Regions from separate parts of the Mesorhizobium sp. B1-1-5 genome, predicted to be linked through region 2. Evidence: riboswitches for the same ligand, from Rfam matches in the RefSeq annotation. Region 2 holds a riboswitch; the other holds the start of a gene.
The links. A riboswitch is a leader RNA that binds a small molecule or an ion and turns the genes downstream of it on or off. The one in region 2 is predicted to bind S-adenosylmethionine.

Region 1 (7,304 bases), on a different contig from region 2:
GCTGGTGGCCGATTTCACCACGCCGCATGCGCTGCGCGCCTATGCGCGCTTCGATGCCGACCGGCTGCAGGCGCTGACCGCCGCCGGCGAGACCTCGCAGCAGACGCTGCTCGGCGACGGCGTCTTGGCCTTGACGATCGACCAGGGCCCGCATACGCAGCGCTACCAAGGCATCGTCCAGCTCGACGGCACCTCGCTCGAGGACGCCGCGCGCACCTATTTCCGGCAGTCGGAGCAGATCCCGACCGATATCAAGATGTCGGTCGCCAAGCTGGTCACGCCCGGCCCGGCCGGCGCGCGCGAGCAGTGGCGCGCCGGTGGCATTCTGGCGCAATTCCTGCCGCAATCGCCGGAGCGCATGCGCGTTCCCGATATTTCCGGCGGCGACGGCGATCCGCGTGACGTCGCGGACCAGCCGGCCGACAATTCCTGGCAGGAGTTGCTGGCGCTGCTCGGCACGATCGAGCCGACCGAGTTGATCGACCCGACGGTGGGCGCCGAGCGATTGCTCTACCGGCTGTTCCACGAACACGGCGTGCGCGTTTTCCGCGGCGTCCCTGTCGCCGACCAGTGCTCCTGCTCGCGCGACAAGATCCGCGGCATTCTCGAAGGCTTTTCGGCTGAGGAGATCAAGGACTCGACCGAAGAGGGCGGCATCCATGTCGCCTGCGAGTTCTGCTCGACCCAATACGACTTCGACCCGGCTGAATTCGCGAAGTAAGCGCTCTTCCTTCTCCCCGTTCCACGGGGAGAAGGTGCCCAAAGGGCGGATGAGGGGCGGCGCCAACGTTGGCCGTGATAGCGTCCGCCGTAGCGAAGCTGTTGTCCGCCTCAAGGAAAATCTCGGAAGCCCGGCGCCGCCCCTCATTGCCCTGCCGGGCATTTCTCCCCGTATAGAGACGGCAGAAAAACGCTAATTCACCGTGCGCCTTGTCCCCGGCATATCGAGCGAGAAAGCCGGAATGGCGATATCGAACGTCTCGCCGCGGCCGTTGCGCATCGTGTAATGGCCGACCATGATGCCTGATGGCGTCGAGAGCGGGCAGCCCGAGGTGTACTGGTAGCTGTCGCCGGGATTGAGTTCCGGCTGGTCGCCGACGACGCCGGCGCCGCGCACCTCCTCGACCCGGCCCTGGCCGTCGGTGATGTGCCAGTAGCGCGACACAAGCTGCACGAACTCGTCGGAGCGGTTGTCGATCGTCACCTGATAACCCCAGACATAGCGGTTCTCGGACGGATCGGAGCGGTCCTCCAGATAGAAGGGCCTGACCAGCACTTCGATGTTGCGCGTCACTGCGCGATACATGGGCCACTCCGGTTGCCGCCGCGGAACATATGTCACGCTCCGCTCTTGATACGCAGCGCCGACCATCCTGTCAGCCTTGTAAGCGCAGGTGCCGAAAAACAATGTCATTTAAGTGACACATGACAATGTTGGTGTGCACAAACATGCCGGGCGACTCGGACGCTCTGTAACAGTTGAAACGGTCGCGTGCGGCCTAAAGCAATTCCAGGAAAAGCGCGAGCGGTTAGGCTCGGCGCCTTCGCCGTAGCCTTCCGTCCGGAATCGCGTGAAAACAAGGAGATGGAGTGGGTCGCCGTTTGCGTGAAACGGTGAAACTCTCCATCGGGAGTGACCAGATCTCGATGGAACTGACTATCGCAGCCGGCCTGGCTTCGTCAGCGCTTCTTTCCTTCAATCTCGCCAGCATCCTGCTCGCCTCGTCGCGGCTGAAGCGGCGGCATGTCATGGCGCCGCCCTCCAGTGCGCGGCCACCGGTCTCCATCATCGTGCCGTCGCGTGGCGTCGAGCCGTTCACGCCGGAGACCTTGCAGCGCGCCTTTTCGCTCGATTGGCCGCGCTACGAGCTGATCTTCTGCGTCGCGCATGCCGAAGACCCGGTGGTCAAGCTGATCGACGCGGCGATCGCGCGCCACCCCAAAATTCCTGCGCGGCTGCTGATCGGCGACGATCGCGTCAGCGCCAATCCCAAGCTCAACAACTGCGTCAAGGGCTGGCAGGCGGCGGGACACGATTGGGTGATCCTCGCCGATTCCAACGTGCTGATGCCGAGAGACTATGTCCAGCACCTGATGGCGGCATGGCGGCCGGATACCGGCCTCGTCTGTTCGACGCCGATCGGCTCGCGGCCGGACGGGTTTTGGGCCGAGGTCGAATGTGCCTTCCTCAACACGCTGCAGGCGCGCTGGCAATATGCCGGGGAGGCGCTTGGCCTTGGCTTCGCCCAGGGCAAGAGCATGCTGTGGAACAAGCCGATGCTCGACGCCAATGGCGGCATCCAGGCCTTGGCCGCCGAGATCGCCGAGGACGCAGCGGCCACCAAGCTGGTCAACGGCCTGGGGCTCAACGTCAACCTCGTCGCCTCGCCATTCGAGCAGCCGCTTGGACTGCGCAGCTTCGCCGAGATCTGGTCGCGCCAAGCGCGCTGGGCGCGGCTGCGCCGGGTGACCTTTCCGCTGTTCTTCGCACCGGAGATCCTGACTGGTGCTGCGGTGCCGCTGCTGCTGGCGCTGATTGCGGCGGCAAGCGCCGGCGTCAGCCTGCCCACGACGGCCTTGGGCGTGCTGGCGATCGCCTACCTGCCGGAATGGCTGCTAGCCTTTGCGAAGGGCTGGTACCTGTCGCCGCGCAGCGTCACCGCGATGATCGTGCGCGATGCCCTGCTGCCGGCCATCTGGGCGCGCGCCTGGTTCGGCGGCGCCGTCGAATGGCGCGGCAACGCCATGACCATCCGCACCAAGGCGATGACCGAGCTGGAGGAGCTCGCCTAGAGCAATTCCAGGAAAAGTGTGAAACGGTTTTCCGTCCGGAATTGCGGCTCTGAAGGTTCCGGCCGCGGCGTTCTCAGCCTTCTATTTTGCTGCCTTCAGCGCCTGTTCGACGTCTTCCAGCAGATCATCGGTGTCCTCCAGGCCGACGGAGAGCCTCAGCGTGCCTGGACCGATGCCGAGCTCGGCGCGGGCCTCGTCGCTCAGGTTCTTGTGTGTCGTCGTCGCCGGATGGGTGATCAGGCTCTTGGCGTCACCGAGATTGTTCGAGATCAGCACGATGTCGAGCGCGTTCTGGAAGGCAAAGGCCGCCTGCTTGCCGCCCTTGACGTCGAGGCAGATCAGCGTCGAGCCTCCCGACATCTGCTTCTTGACGATATCCGCTTGCGGATGATCGGCGCGACCCGGATAGATGACACGGGCGATCTCCGGTCGGCCGGCAAGGAAGTCGGCGATCTTGCCGGCGCTCTCGGTCTGCTGGCGCACGCGCAGCGGCAGCGTCTCCAGGCCTTTGAGCAGCGTCCAGGCGTTGAAGGGCGACAGGCTGGGACCGGTGTGGCGGAAATAGTCGTGCAGGTTCTCGTCGATCCACTTCTTGTCCGACAGGATGACGCCGCCGAGGCAGCGGCCCTGGCCGTCTATGTGCTTGGTCGCCGAATAGACGACGATATGGGCGCCGAGCAGCAAGGGCTTCTGCTGCAGCGGCGTGGCGAAGACATTGTCGACGATCAGCCTGGCGCCGATCGAATTGGCGAGCTTGGCGACCGCGGCGATATCGACCACCTCCAGCGTCGGGTTGGTCGGGCTTTCCAGGAAGAATAGCTTGGTGTTCGGCCTTATCGCCTTTTCCCAATTGGCGATGTCGGTGCCGTCGACCAGCGTCGCCTCGATGCTGTAGCGCGGCGCCAGCGTCTCGACCACCCAGCGACAGGAGCCGAACAGGGCGCGCGCCGCGACGATATGATCTCCGGCCTTGGCGCTGCAGAGCAGCGCGGCGGTTACCGCGGCCATGCCGGAAGCGGTGGCGCGGGCATCCTCGGCGCCTTCCAGCGCGCACATGCGCTTTTCGAACATGTCGACGGTCGGGTTGGCGTAGCGCGAATAGATGAAGCCCGGCTCCTCACCCTTGAAGCGGGCTTCCGCCGCTTGCGCGGTCTCGTAGACATAGCCTTGGGTGAGATACATCGCCTCCGATGTCTCGCCGAAGCCGGAACGCAACGTTCCGCCATGCACGAGTGCCGTCTGAGGTTTCCAGTTGCGCTTCTTGGTGCTCATAGCCCTGCTTTCAGACACAAAAAAACCGGCCGCGAAGTCGCAACCGGTCCATATAGCCTTGCGGCTCGACGGTCCTTTAGCGACTTGTTTAACGTGGCTGCAAGCCGACCGGCCAAATCACCACGGGATAACGACCCTTTAGACCCGCGCCGCGCTTGCGTCAATTGCCGGCTTCATTAAGAGGTTTGTACCAGCCGGGCGGCAAGAGCCTGCTTAGATCCTAGCCCGGCCTTGTGAACGGAGCCAGCCTTTGCGGCAAACAGGCATTCTTCCGGATCAGGACATCGCAGCGCTGTTCGAGGCGAAGGCGCTGAAGTCGCCGCGCGCGCTGGACGCCGACCAGATCCAGCCGGCCAGCCTCGATCTCAGGCTCGGCGACAAAGCGTTTCGCGTGCGTGCCTCGTTCCTGCCGGGTCCGGATCATCGGGTCGTCGACAAGCTCGAGCGGCTGAAGCTGCACGAGATCAGCCTTGCCGAGGGCGCGGTGCTGGAAACCGGCTGCGTCTATATCGTGCCGCTGCTCGAGAGCCTGGCGCTGCCGGCGAACGTATCCGCCTCGGCCAATCCGAAGAGCTCGACCGGCCGCCTCGACATCTTCACACGCGTCATGACCGATCGTGGCCACGAGTTCGACAAGATCGCCGCCGGCTATCGCGGGCCGCTCTATCTCGAAGTCAGCCCGCGCACCTTCCCGATCGTCGTGCGCGCCGGCTCGCGGCTGTCGCAGATCCGCTTCCGCACCGGCAACGCGGTGCTCTCGGAAAGCGAGCTGCGCGACCTTCACCGCGCCGAGATGCTGGTCGCCACCGAGCCGCCCAATATTTCAGGCGGCGGCATCGCGCTCTCCATCGATCTTGACGGCGACAAGGACGGCCTCGTCGGCTACCGCGGCAAGCACCACACCGGCCTGGTCGACGTCGACAAGCGTGCCGCGCAGGATGTCGTCGATTTCTGGGAGCCGATCTACAAGAGCGGCGCCGGCGAACTGGTGCTCGATCCGGACGAATTCTATATCCTGGTCAGCCGAGAAGCTGTGCATGTGCCGCCGCTCTATGCCGCCGAGATGACACCCTTCGATCCGCTGGTCGGCGAGTTCCGCGTCCATTATGCCGGCTTCTTCGATCCGGGCTTCGGCCACTCCGCCGCCGGCGGCAGCGGCAGCCGCGCCGTGCTCGAAGTGCGCAGCCACGAGGTGCCTTTTATCCTCGACCACGGCCAGATCGTCGGCCGTCTCGTCTACGAGCATATGCTGAAGCGCCCGCAGGCGCTTTACGGCACCGAACTCGGCTCGAACTATCAGGCGCAGGGCCTGAAGCTCTCCAAGCATTTTCGCGCAGCGCGCTGAAGCTGCTGATCTCCCCCTCGTGGGGAGATCACCCTACCTCACAGCGCCTTCACCGCCACCTTGACCGGCTTTTCGATCTCCAGCGGATTGCGCAGCGGCAGGCCGAAATCCTGCGCCTCGATTTCGAAAGTATCGCCAGCCTCGGTCCTGATACCATCGGCGAAGGACAATGTCGCGGTGCCGAACATATGCACATGCACATCGCCCGGCTGGCGGAAGGCCGAATATTTGAAATGGTGGTGCTCGAGATTGGCGATGGTGTGCGACATGTTCGCTTCGCCCGACAGGAACGGCTTTTCCCAGAGCAGCTTGCCGTCGCGCCAGATGCGCGATGCGCCGCGGATGTCGGCCGGCAGGTCGCCGATCAGGATTTCGGGGCCAAACGAGGCGTTGCGCAGCTTGGAATGGGCGAGGAACAGATAGTTCACCCGCTCGGTCACGTGATCGGAAAACTCGTTCGACAGCGTGAAGCCGACGCGGAACGGCGCGCCGTCATCGCCGATGACATAGATGCCCGCGATCTCCGGCTCCTCGCCGCCGTCCTGCGCGAAGGCAGGCGACATCAGGGGAGCGCCGGGGGCCACCGCCATCGTGCCGTTGCCCTTGTAGAACCATTCCGGCTGCACGCCGACCTGTCCCTTGGCGGGCTTGCCGCCTTCGAGCCCCATGCGGAACATCTTCATAGAATCGGTGAGCTGTTCTTCGCCGTCACTGAGCTTCTTGTGCATGGAATCGCGCGTCGCCGCGGAACCGAGATGCGTCAGCCCCGTGCCGGTGAGATGCAGATGCGCGGGATCCGGATGGTTGATCGGCGAGACCAGCCTGCCCCTCTTGTAGGCGGCGTCGAGATCGACCGTCTCGCCATAGCCCTTGCGCTCGATCAATGCTTCGAGGCCCGTGCCCGTCCGCGCGGCCTCCATCGCCAGCGAATAGACGCTGCGCGCGCCGTTGATGACCCTGGTCTTGCCGCCGCCATTGCGGGCGACGACGCGGATCGTCTCGGCGTCGTCGAGAATCTGGGAGATCAGCATGTTTGAACCCTCTCTCATCTTGCCTGGCTGCCCGCGGGCAAACCTTGACCGGCGCGGCGCGGAGAAATCCGCGCCACGGTTGAAATTCTTCGTCCGGATTGCGCTCGCGAGCCCGGTCCTTGCCTGGACTTCTTGGCGCCGACGGGTTGCCGGCAGCTTCGCGATCTGAAACCCGTATGCCTTCTTAAGTCCGCTTCAGGTCTTCAGGCCTTGTTCTTGTTGTAGACGTCGAAGATGACGGCGCCGAGCAGCACCAGGCCTTTCACCACCTGCTGCCAGTCGACATTGACGCCCATGATCGACATGCCGTTGTTCATCACGCCCATGATGAAGCCGCCGACGACGGCGCCGATCACCTGTCCGACGCCGCCCATTGCCGAGGCGCCGCCGATGAAGACGGCCGCAATGACGTCGAGCTCGCTGCCGAGACCCGCCGCCGGCACGGCCTGGCCGAGGCGCGCCGCGATGATCAGGCCGCCCAGTGCCGACAGCACGCCCATATTGATGAAGACCATCAGGGTCAGCCTTTCGGTGTTGATGCCCGAAAGCTGTGCGGCCTTGGCGTTGCCGCCCATGGCGTAGATGCGGCGGCCGATGGTCATGCGCTTGGTGACGAAGACGAACAGTGAGATCAGCACGCCCATCACCAGCAGCACGACCGGCAGGCCCCTGTAGCTGGCGAACTGGAAGACCAGGAACAGCGCCAGCGCGCCGCCAACCAGCGTCTTGACGACGAACAGCGGGAAGGGCTCCGCCTCATAGCCATGCCGCTCGCGCTTGCGCCGCGTCCTGAAGCCGAAATAGGCGTAGGCGAGCACCGCGACGAGGCCGAGCACGACCGTCGTCATATGCAGCGTCAGTCC
Region 2 (7,304 bases):
AGGTCCTTGGTGACCGGCATCCTGCCCTTGACCAGCAGCGAGAAGCGCACGCGCCAGTGGCCGAAATTGGGGAAGGAGACAATGGCGCGGTTGCCGATCCGAAGCAACTCGTCGAGCACCAGCTTCGGGTTGCGGGTCGCCTGGAGGGTCTGTGAGAGCACGACGAAGTCGAAGCCCTTGTCGGGATAGAATTCGAGGTCCTTGTCGGCATCGCCCTGGACGACGGAAAGGCCGCGCGCCACGCATTCGTTGACGCCGCGCTGCGACAGTTCCAGCCCGCGGCCGTCGACCTGCTTGGTCTCCTGCAGGAGTTCCAGAAGCAGTCCGTCGCCCGAGCCGACATCGAGCACGCGCGAATTGGCCGGGATGAGATCGGTGACGACCTCGAGGTCGACACGCTGGGCGCGATTGACGCTCATGGCTTCGCCTCCTGCATGGCGCATGATCCCGGTCCGAAAGGTCCGCGACTTGTCGGGGTCATAGGCTGAGCCCCCTGGCGCGGGCGGCGGAGGCGATGAAGCCGTTGATGGCCGCGAACAGTTCCGGCTCGTCGAGCAGGAAGGCATCGTGGCCGCGATCGGTCTCGATCTCGACGAAGGAGACGGAAGCGCCCGCCGCGTTCAAGGCATGCACGATCGATCGGCTCTCCTCGGTCGGGAACAGCCAGTCGCTGGTGAAGGAGACCAGGCAAAAACGCGTCTTGGTGCCGGCGAAGGCGTCGGCGAGGCGCCCACCGTGATCGGCGGCAAGGTCGAAATAGTCCATCGCGCGGGTCAGATAGAGGTAGGAATTGGCGTCGAAGCGGTCGACGAAAGTCATGCCTTGATGGCGCAGATAGCTTTCAATTTGAAAATCGGCGTCGAAGCCGAAGGTCAGTGCCTCGCGGTCTTGCAAATTGCGGCCGAACTTGCGGTGGAGCGCGGCTTCCGAAAGGTAGGTGATGTGAGCGGCCATGCGCGCGACGGCGAGCCCTTTTTCCGGCCGCTTGCCGAAATCGAGATATTTGCCGCCATGCCACTCCGGATCGGCCATGACGGCCTGTCGACCGACTTCATGAAAGGCGATGTTCTGTGAGGAATGGCGAGCGCCGGTGGCGATGGGCAGGACGCAGAACACGCGCTCCGAATGGCTCGCCGCCCATTCAAGAACCTGCATGCCGCCCATCGAGCCGCCAAGCACGCAAAACAGCTTCTCGATGCCGAAATGATCGACCAGCATCGTCTGCGCGCGCACCATGTCGCGGATGGTGATGATCGGCAGGTCGAGCCCGTAGGGCTTGCCGGTCGTCGGATTGGTGGAGGCCGGACCAGTCGAGCCGAGGCAGCCGCCGACGACGTTGGAGCAGATGACGAAGAAACGGTTGGTGTCGATGATCTTGCCGGGACCGATCAGCACCTCCCACCAGCCCGGCTTGCCGGTCACCGGATTGGTGTTGGCGACATGCTGGTCGCCGGTCAGCGCGTGGCAGACGAGGATGGCGTTTGAACGCGCGTCGTTGAGCGTGCCGTAGGTCTGGTAGGCGATCCGGAAAGGCGCAAGAAAGGTGCCGGCGTCGAGCTTCAGCGGCTTGTCGGGGCCGAACTGCAGCACCGGGCTCGATGGATGGTCGGCCTCGTCGTTGGTTCTTGCAGCGCGCTGAGCGGCCATGTCCGTCCTCATCCTGTCCCGCATCGGTCTCGTCCCGACGCGGTGTCCGGCCGGCAGCGGACAACAAAAAACCGGCATTGCCGTCGCAAAGCCGGTTACAGGTTGCAAACGGCCCTTTAGCGAGTTGTTTAACGTGGCTGCAAGCCGACCGGCCAAATCACCACGGGAGTCTGGCAATCCTTCTAGGACCAGCGCCGCGCTTCGTCAACGGGTGGCCCCCTCGCGACCGGATGCGGGTGCCAGGCGCCGCCACTCGACATTCCAGCCCGTGGCCTGTATTTCCGCTGCGGCCTTGAAGGCCTTCTCGACGGATTTGTGACATGAAGCAGGATCAGCCCCGTCCGACGCCCCGCGCGGGCATCATGGACATCGAGGCCTATGTGCCGGGAAAAAGCACCGCGCCGGCCGGCGTGACGAAAGTCTACAAGCTGTCGGCGAACGAAAACCCCCTCGGGCCCTCGCCGAAGGCGATCGAGGCGGCGCGCGAGGTGGCGGCGAAGCTCGATGTCTATCCGGACGGCTCTGCCCGCCGGCTGCGCGAGGCGATCGCCGAGGTGCACGGGCTGAACCCGGCCAACATCATCTGCTCCAACGGCTCCGACGAGATCCTGGGGCTGCTGGCGCAGAGCTATCTCGCGCCAGGCGACGAGGCCGTGTTCACCGAGCACGCCTTCATGGTCTACAAAATCTATATCCAGGCGGCTGGCGCCAAGCCGGTAGCGGTGAAGGAAACCGAGGAGCGCGCCGACATCGACGCGATTTTGGCCGCGGTAACGCCGGCGACGCGGATCGTTTTCCTCGCCAACCCTAACAATCCGACCGGCACCTATGTGCCGTTCCAGGAAGTGCGCCGGCTGCACACGGCCTTGCCGAAGAACGTGCTCCTGGTGCTCGACGCGGCCTATGCCGAATATGTGCGGCGCAACGACTACGAGGCCGGCATCGAGCTGGCAGGCAGTTCCGAAAACGTGGTGATGACCCGCACCTTCTCCAAGCTCGGGCTTGGCGGCGCGCGTATCGGCTGGATGTATGGGCCGGCGCATATCGTCAATGCGATCAACCGCATTCGCGGCCCCTTCAACGTCAACGCCACAGCGATCGAGGCCGGTATCGCCGCTATCCGCGACCGCGCCCATATCGAGCGCAGCGTGGCGCATAACGAGAAATGGCTGGCCTGGCTCAGCGCCGAGCTGACCGGGCTCGGCCTGCGCGTCACGCCCAGCGTCGGCAATTTCGTGCTGATCCATTTTCCCGACGACAAGAAGCATTCGGCAGCGGCCGCGGACGAATATCTGAGCGCGCGCGGCTATATCCTGCGCAGCGTCACCGGCTATGGCTTCCCCAACGCGCTGCGCATGAGCGTCGGCACCGAGGAAGCCAATCGCGGCGTCATCGATGCGCTCAAGACCTTCCTGAAAAGCTAGAACGCCATGGCATCACCGATGTTCGAGAAAATAGCTCTGGTCGGCATCGGCCTTATCGGGTCGTCGCTCGCCCGCGTCATCCGCCGCGAAGGGCTGGCCCGCCATATCGCCATCGCGACGCGCAGCGCATCGACGCTGAGGCGCGCCGAGGAGCTTGGCCTTGGCGATTCCTACAGCACCGACGCCAGCCAAGCGGTGCTTGACGCCGATCTCGTCATCGTCTCGGTTCCGGTCGGCTCGTCCGGCGAGGTCGCGGCCGAGATCGCGCCGGCGCTGAAAAAGGGCGCCATCCTCACCGATGTCGGCTCGACCAAAGCCTCCGTCATCGCGCAAATGCAGCCGCATGTGCCGGAAGGCGTGCATTTCATCCCCGGACATCCGCTGGCCGGCACGGAAAAGTCCGGACCCGATGCCGGCTTTGCCGATCTCTTCGAGAATCGCTGGTGCATCTTCACGCCGCTGCCGGGCACCGATCCCGCCGCGCTCGATACGCTTTCGGAATTCTGGCGGCGCTGCGGCTCCAACATCGACACGATGGACCCGCAGCACCACGACATGACGCTCGCGATCGTGTCGCATCTGCCGCATATCATCGCCTACAACATCGTCGGCACGGCGGACGATCTGGAAGCGGTGACCAAGAGCGAAGTCATCAAATATTCCGCTTCCGGTTTCCGCGACTTCACCCGTCTTGCCGCCTCCGACCCGACCATGTGGCGCGACGTGTGCCTGCACAACAAGGATGCGATCCTGGAGATGCTGGCGCGGTTCTCGGAGGATCTGGCCTCGCTGCAGCGGGCGATCCGCTGGGGCGACGGCGAGAAGCTGTTCGACCTCTTCACCCGCACCCGCGCCATCCGCCGCTCGATCATCGAGGCCGGCCAGGATATTGATGTGCCGGATTTTGGTCGCCAGGCGGTCGAGCACCCGGCCAAGCCCTAGGCTTTTCCCTGGTTGGCCGGCGTGGATTTGACCTGCCGCTCGGCCAGCCTTGACAGGTGCATGCGTTGAAGATTGGCCGAAACACCCGTCGCGATCGTCATCCACAGGCGGAGCAAGGAGCGAAGCGACGCGCGCAGACCCGAGGATCCATTCCGTGACTTCCGAGCGCTGCTGCGGTGCAGAATTCTGCTCCGTTGCATCCACGGCTCAGGTCGCGGAATGGATTCCAGGGTCTCCGCGACGCCGCTTCGCGGCTGCTCCGCCCTGGAATGACGAGGTTGAGGGGCTTTAGCCAATCCCCGGCGTTTGTGCCGATTTCGCGGAAATGGCCGAGATAATCTTGCGTTCTAGCCCTGGGCTGGCGGCCAGTGCGCCGCCATCATCGCCAGCGTCTCGGCCCGATCCGGCGCGCCGAGGCGGCCGCCGAAGCGCAGGCATTTGAGCGCCGCGGCGGCGCTGGCAAAGCGCAGGGCCTCTTCCACGGGCATCGCCTCGGCGAGGCCGACGGCGAAGGCGCCGTGGAAGACGTCGCCGGCGGCGAGCGTATCAATCGCCTTGACCTTCGGCGTCTCGACATGGCGCATGCGCCCGGTCGCCCGATCATGCCACCAGGTTCCGGCGGCGCCGCCGGTCACCGCGACAAAGGCGTCGGTGCGCGAGGCGAGGTCGGCGCAGGCGCTTTCGGGGTCGAGCGCGTGGCCGCAGACGATGCGCGCAGCCGGTTCGGAAGCGACGATGTGCGAGGCCAAGGGCAAGAGCCGCTCCAGCACCTCGACGGGCGCAGTGTCGGCGTCGAGGATCGCCGGGCGGCCGGTCGATCTGGCCGCGCCCAAAGCCAGCGCCGCGGCGCCCGGCCAGCGGACATCCACCAGCACGGCGTCAAAGCCGGAGAGGTCGGCAAGCGGCAGGGCCTCGGGATCGGCTTGCGCCTTTTTATCGTAGAAGGGGACGATGACGCGCTCGCCATGCGCGTCCACCAGGATCGCGGCCAGCGCCGATCGCGCGCCGGCGACGCGACGGATGAGGCTGCAGTCGATACCTTCGGCCTGAATGTCGGCGATAAGCTGGTCGCCGACCGGATCGTCGCCCGCGCTCGCCCATAGCGAGACTTCCGCGCCGAGACGCCGAGCGGCGCAGGCGGCGCTTGTCGCCATGCCGGAAGCGATCTGGACGCCGTCGCTGGCGATGAACTTGCCTTGATGCGCGGGCAGCGTTTCGACGCGAAGGATCGTGTCGAGGGTGAAGGCGCCGACGCTGAGCACTCTGACCGGCTGCGGCATCGTTGCGTTACTCTTCTCAGTCGGCATGGTCTCACCCGAAAACCGGTTCCCACTTTTTGCTACGCTGACCTTCGGTTCGGGACCATGCTCTATTCAAGCGGCTTGATCTTGCCGAGCGGGATGAAGCCCAGCGAGGCCTTGCCCTTGACGATCTTGAGCGGCAAGGAGGGTTCCTTGCCAAGCATGGCAATGGCAGAAAAACCCTGCTCGATTTCGCTTTTATGCTCGGGAATCGCGCCGGCAAGGATAGATGCCACCGCTTTCGGGTCCTTGAGCTTGATCGTCAGGTCGCCGTCGACCAGCCCTTCCGCGTCGACGGAGACCGGTCCGGACACGGTGATGCGCGCCGTACCCGACGACAGGTCGAGCTTAGCGATCTCGATCGACTGGCCGCGCAGGCTCTTCGGGGGCGCTGCGATCAGCGCCACGCCGTTCTTCAGCGTCACGTCGCCACTGCCGTCAAGCGCCGGCAGCACGCGTCCGTCGATGGCATCCGCGTTGATCTCCAGGTCGCCGAAGCCGCCGACATAGTTGATGTCCTGGCCGGCCGGCTGCAATTGGCCGGCCGCCTTGCCGGCGCTGAACAATTGCATCGGATCCGTGTCGTCCTGCGGATCGGTCTGACCGTTCAGGCCTTCAGCCTGCAGGGAAACGCTCCTTGGCAACGGCCACCACACTTTGACATTGGCCTGCAACCGGTCCCAGTCGATCCAGAGCGGCGGCATGCCGGGCGCCATCGTTCTCAGCGGCCCGCGCAGGTCGGCGACCGGCGACAAGGGTCCGGCGATCCCGGCGACGGCGTTGAAGCTTCCGGTGGAGGCGGCGACCTTCCGGGCGTCGTCTTCATAGGCGATGTTGTCGCAGGAGACCGTGAAGCTCATTGGGTAGCCACTGACGGCGAGGTTGGCGCAGCCGGCTGCGATCCCTTTGCTGCCCAGTCTCGCCACCGCCTGATCGGCCTCGGTCTTGAGCCTGTCGGCGAGATAGAACCAGCCGCCGCTGTAAATGGCGAACAGCACGAGGATGAACGCCGCAAGCCAGAACAGCCGGCGGCGAAGTTTGGGCGATCGCTCGTCACTTGACGTCATGCTGCGGCTCTCGTTAACCCGGCGAGCGGGCATTTACCAATACGCAAACAGCGGGGGCCAGAAGAAGCACCTTGGCGGTGCGGTGTCGTTCACTCGAATGCGATCAGGCTTGGCGATATGGGCGATTTTTGGGTTTTTGGCTATGGGTCGCTGATCTGGCGGCCCGGATTTGCCCATGTCGAGACGCGCCGCGCCCGGCTTTACGGCTATCGCCGCTCGCTTTGCGTCTATTCCTTCGTGCATCGCGGCACGCGCGGACGGCCGGGCCTGGTGCTCGGCCTCGACCGGGGAGGCTCCTGCGTCGGCCTCGCTTACCGTGTTCCCGGCAATCTGCGCGACGAGGTGCTTTCCTATCTGCGCGAGCGCGAGCTGGTCACCAGCGTCTATCTCGAACGCATTCTCGATGTCCGGCTGGATGGCGGCGGCTCGGTCGAGGCGGTCGCCTACATCGTCGACCGCCGGCACGAGCAATATGCCGGCGCGCTCGATGCCGATCATGCGGCGAGGATCGTTCGCGGCGCCGTCGGCCAATCCGGGCGGAACGAGGACTATGTCTTGAGCACGCTCGATCACCTCGAGGCGCTCGGCATCCGCGATCACTGGCTGGAGGAGGTGGGCCGTCGGGTCGCGTCTTCGTGAAGCGCATTTTCGGCGAAATAATTTCGCCTCCAATGCTCTATCTCTTTGTTTTTACGCAATTCCGGACGCAAAACCGCGGCGCACTTTTGCTGGAATTGCTCTGGTCCGATCAAAAAACAAAACCATGCCTTTGACCTCGCCCGGGCACGACCTAGCTTAGCGGCATCGCATCCTTGGGCGTCAGGCCCGTTCCAGCATCACGGAGATCAGTCTTGCAGAAACGTCGTCTCGGTCGTACCGACCTTTCCATCGCGCCGCTGGTCCTGGGCGGCAACGTCTTCGGC

Region 1: another riboswitch for S-adenosylmethionine. It lies ahead of FJ980_RS06260 (O-succinylhomoserine sulfhydrylase); the one in region 2 lies ahead of FJ980_RS09030 (homoserine O-acetyltransferase).

Annotation. Positions count from the first base shown of each region.
Region 1 covers NZ_VFWS01000010.1:58,513-65,816, forward strand. The annotation lists gene FJ980_RS06245 (Hsp33 family molecular chaperone) at 1-721, shown strand, start outside; gene apaG (Co2+/Mg2+ efflux protein ApaG) at 914-1,306, opposite strand; gene FJ980_RS06255 (ceramide glucosyltransferase) at 1,648-2,793, shown strand; gene FJ980_RS06260 (O-succinylhomoserine sulfhydrylase) at 2,875-4,065, opposite strand; SAM riboswitch at 4,122-4,199, opposite strand; gene FJ980_RS06265 (2'-deoxycytidine 5'-triphosphate deaminase) at 4,316-5,410, shown strand; gene araD1 (AraD1 family protein) at 5,449-6,441, opposite strand; gene mmsB (multiple monosaccharide ABC transporter permease) at 6,645-7,304, opposite strand, start outside.
Region 2 covers NZ_VFWS01000017.1:31,431-38,734, forward strand. The annotation lists gene metW (methionine biosynthesis protein MetW) at 1-419, opposite strand, end outside; gene FJ980_RS09030 (homoserine O-acetyltransferase) at 478-1,647, opposite strand; SAM riboswitch at 1,744-1,821, opposite strand; gene hisC (histidinol-phosphate transaminase) at 1,968-3,071, shown strand; gene FJ980_RS09040 (prephenate/arogenate dehydrogenase family protein) at 3,078-4,013, shown strand; gene FJ980_RS09045 (sugar kinase) at 4,361-5,293, opposite strand; gene FJ980_RS09050 (DUF2125 domain-containing protein) at 5,383-6,381, opposite strand; gene FJ980_RS09055 (gamma-glutamylcyclotransferase) at 6,499-7,020, shown strand; gene FJ980_RS09060 (aldo/keto reductase) at 7,233-7,304, shown strand, end outside.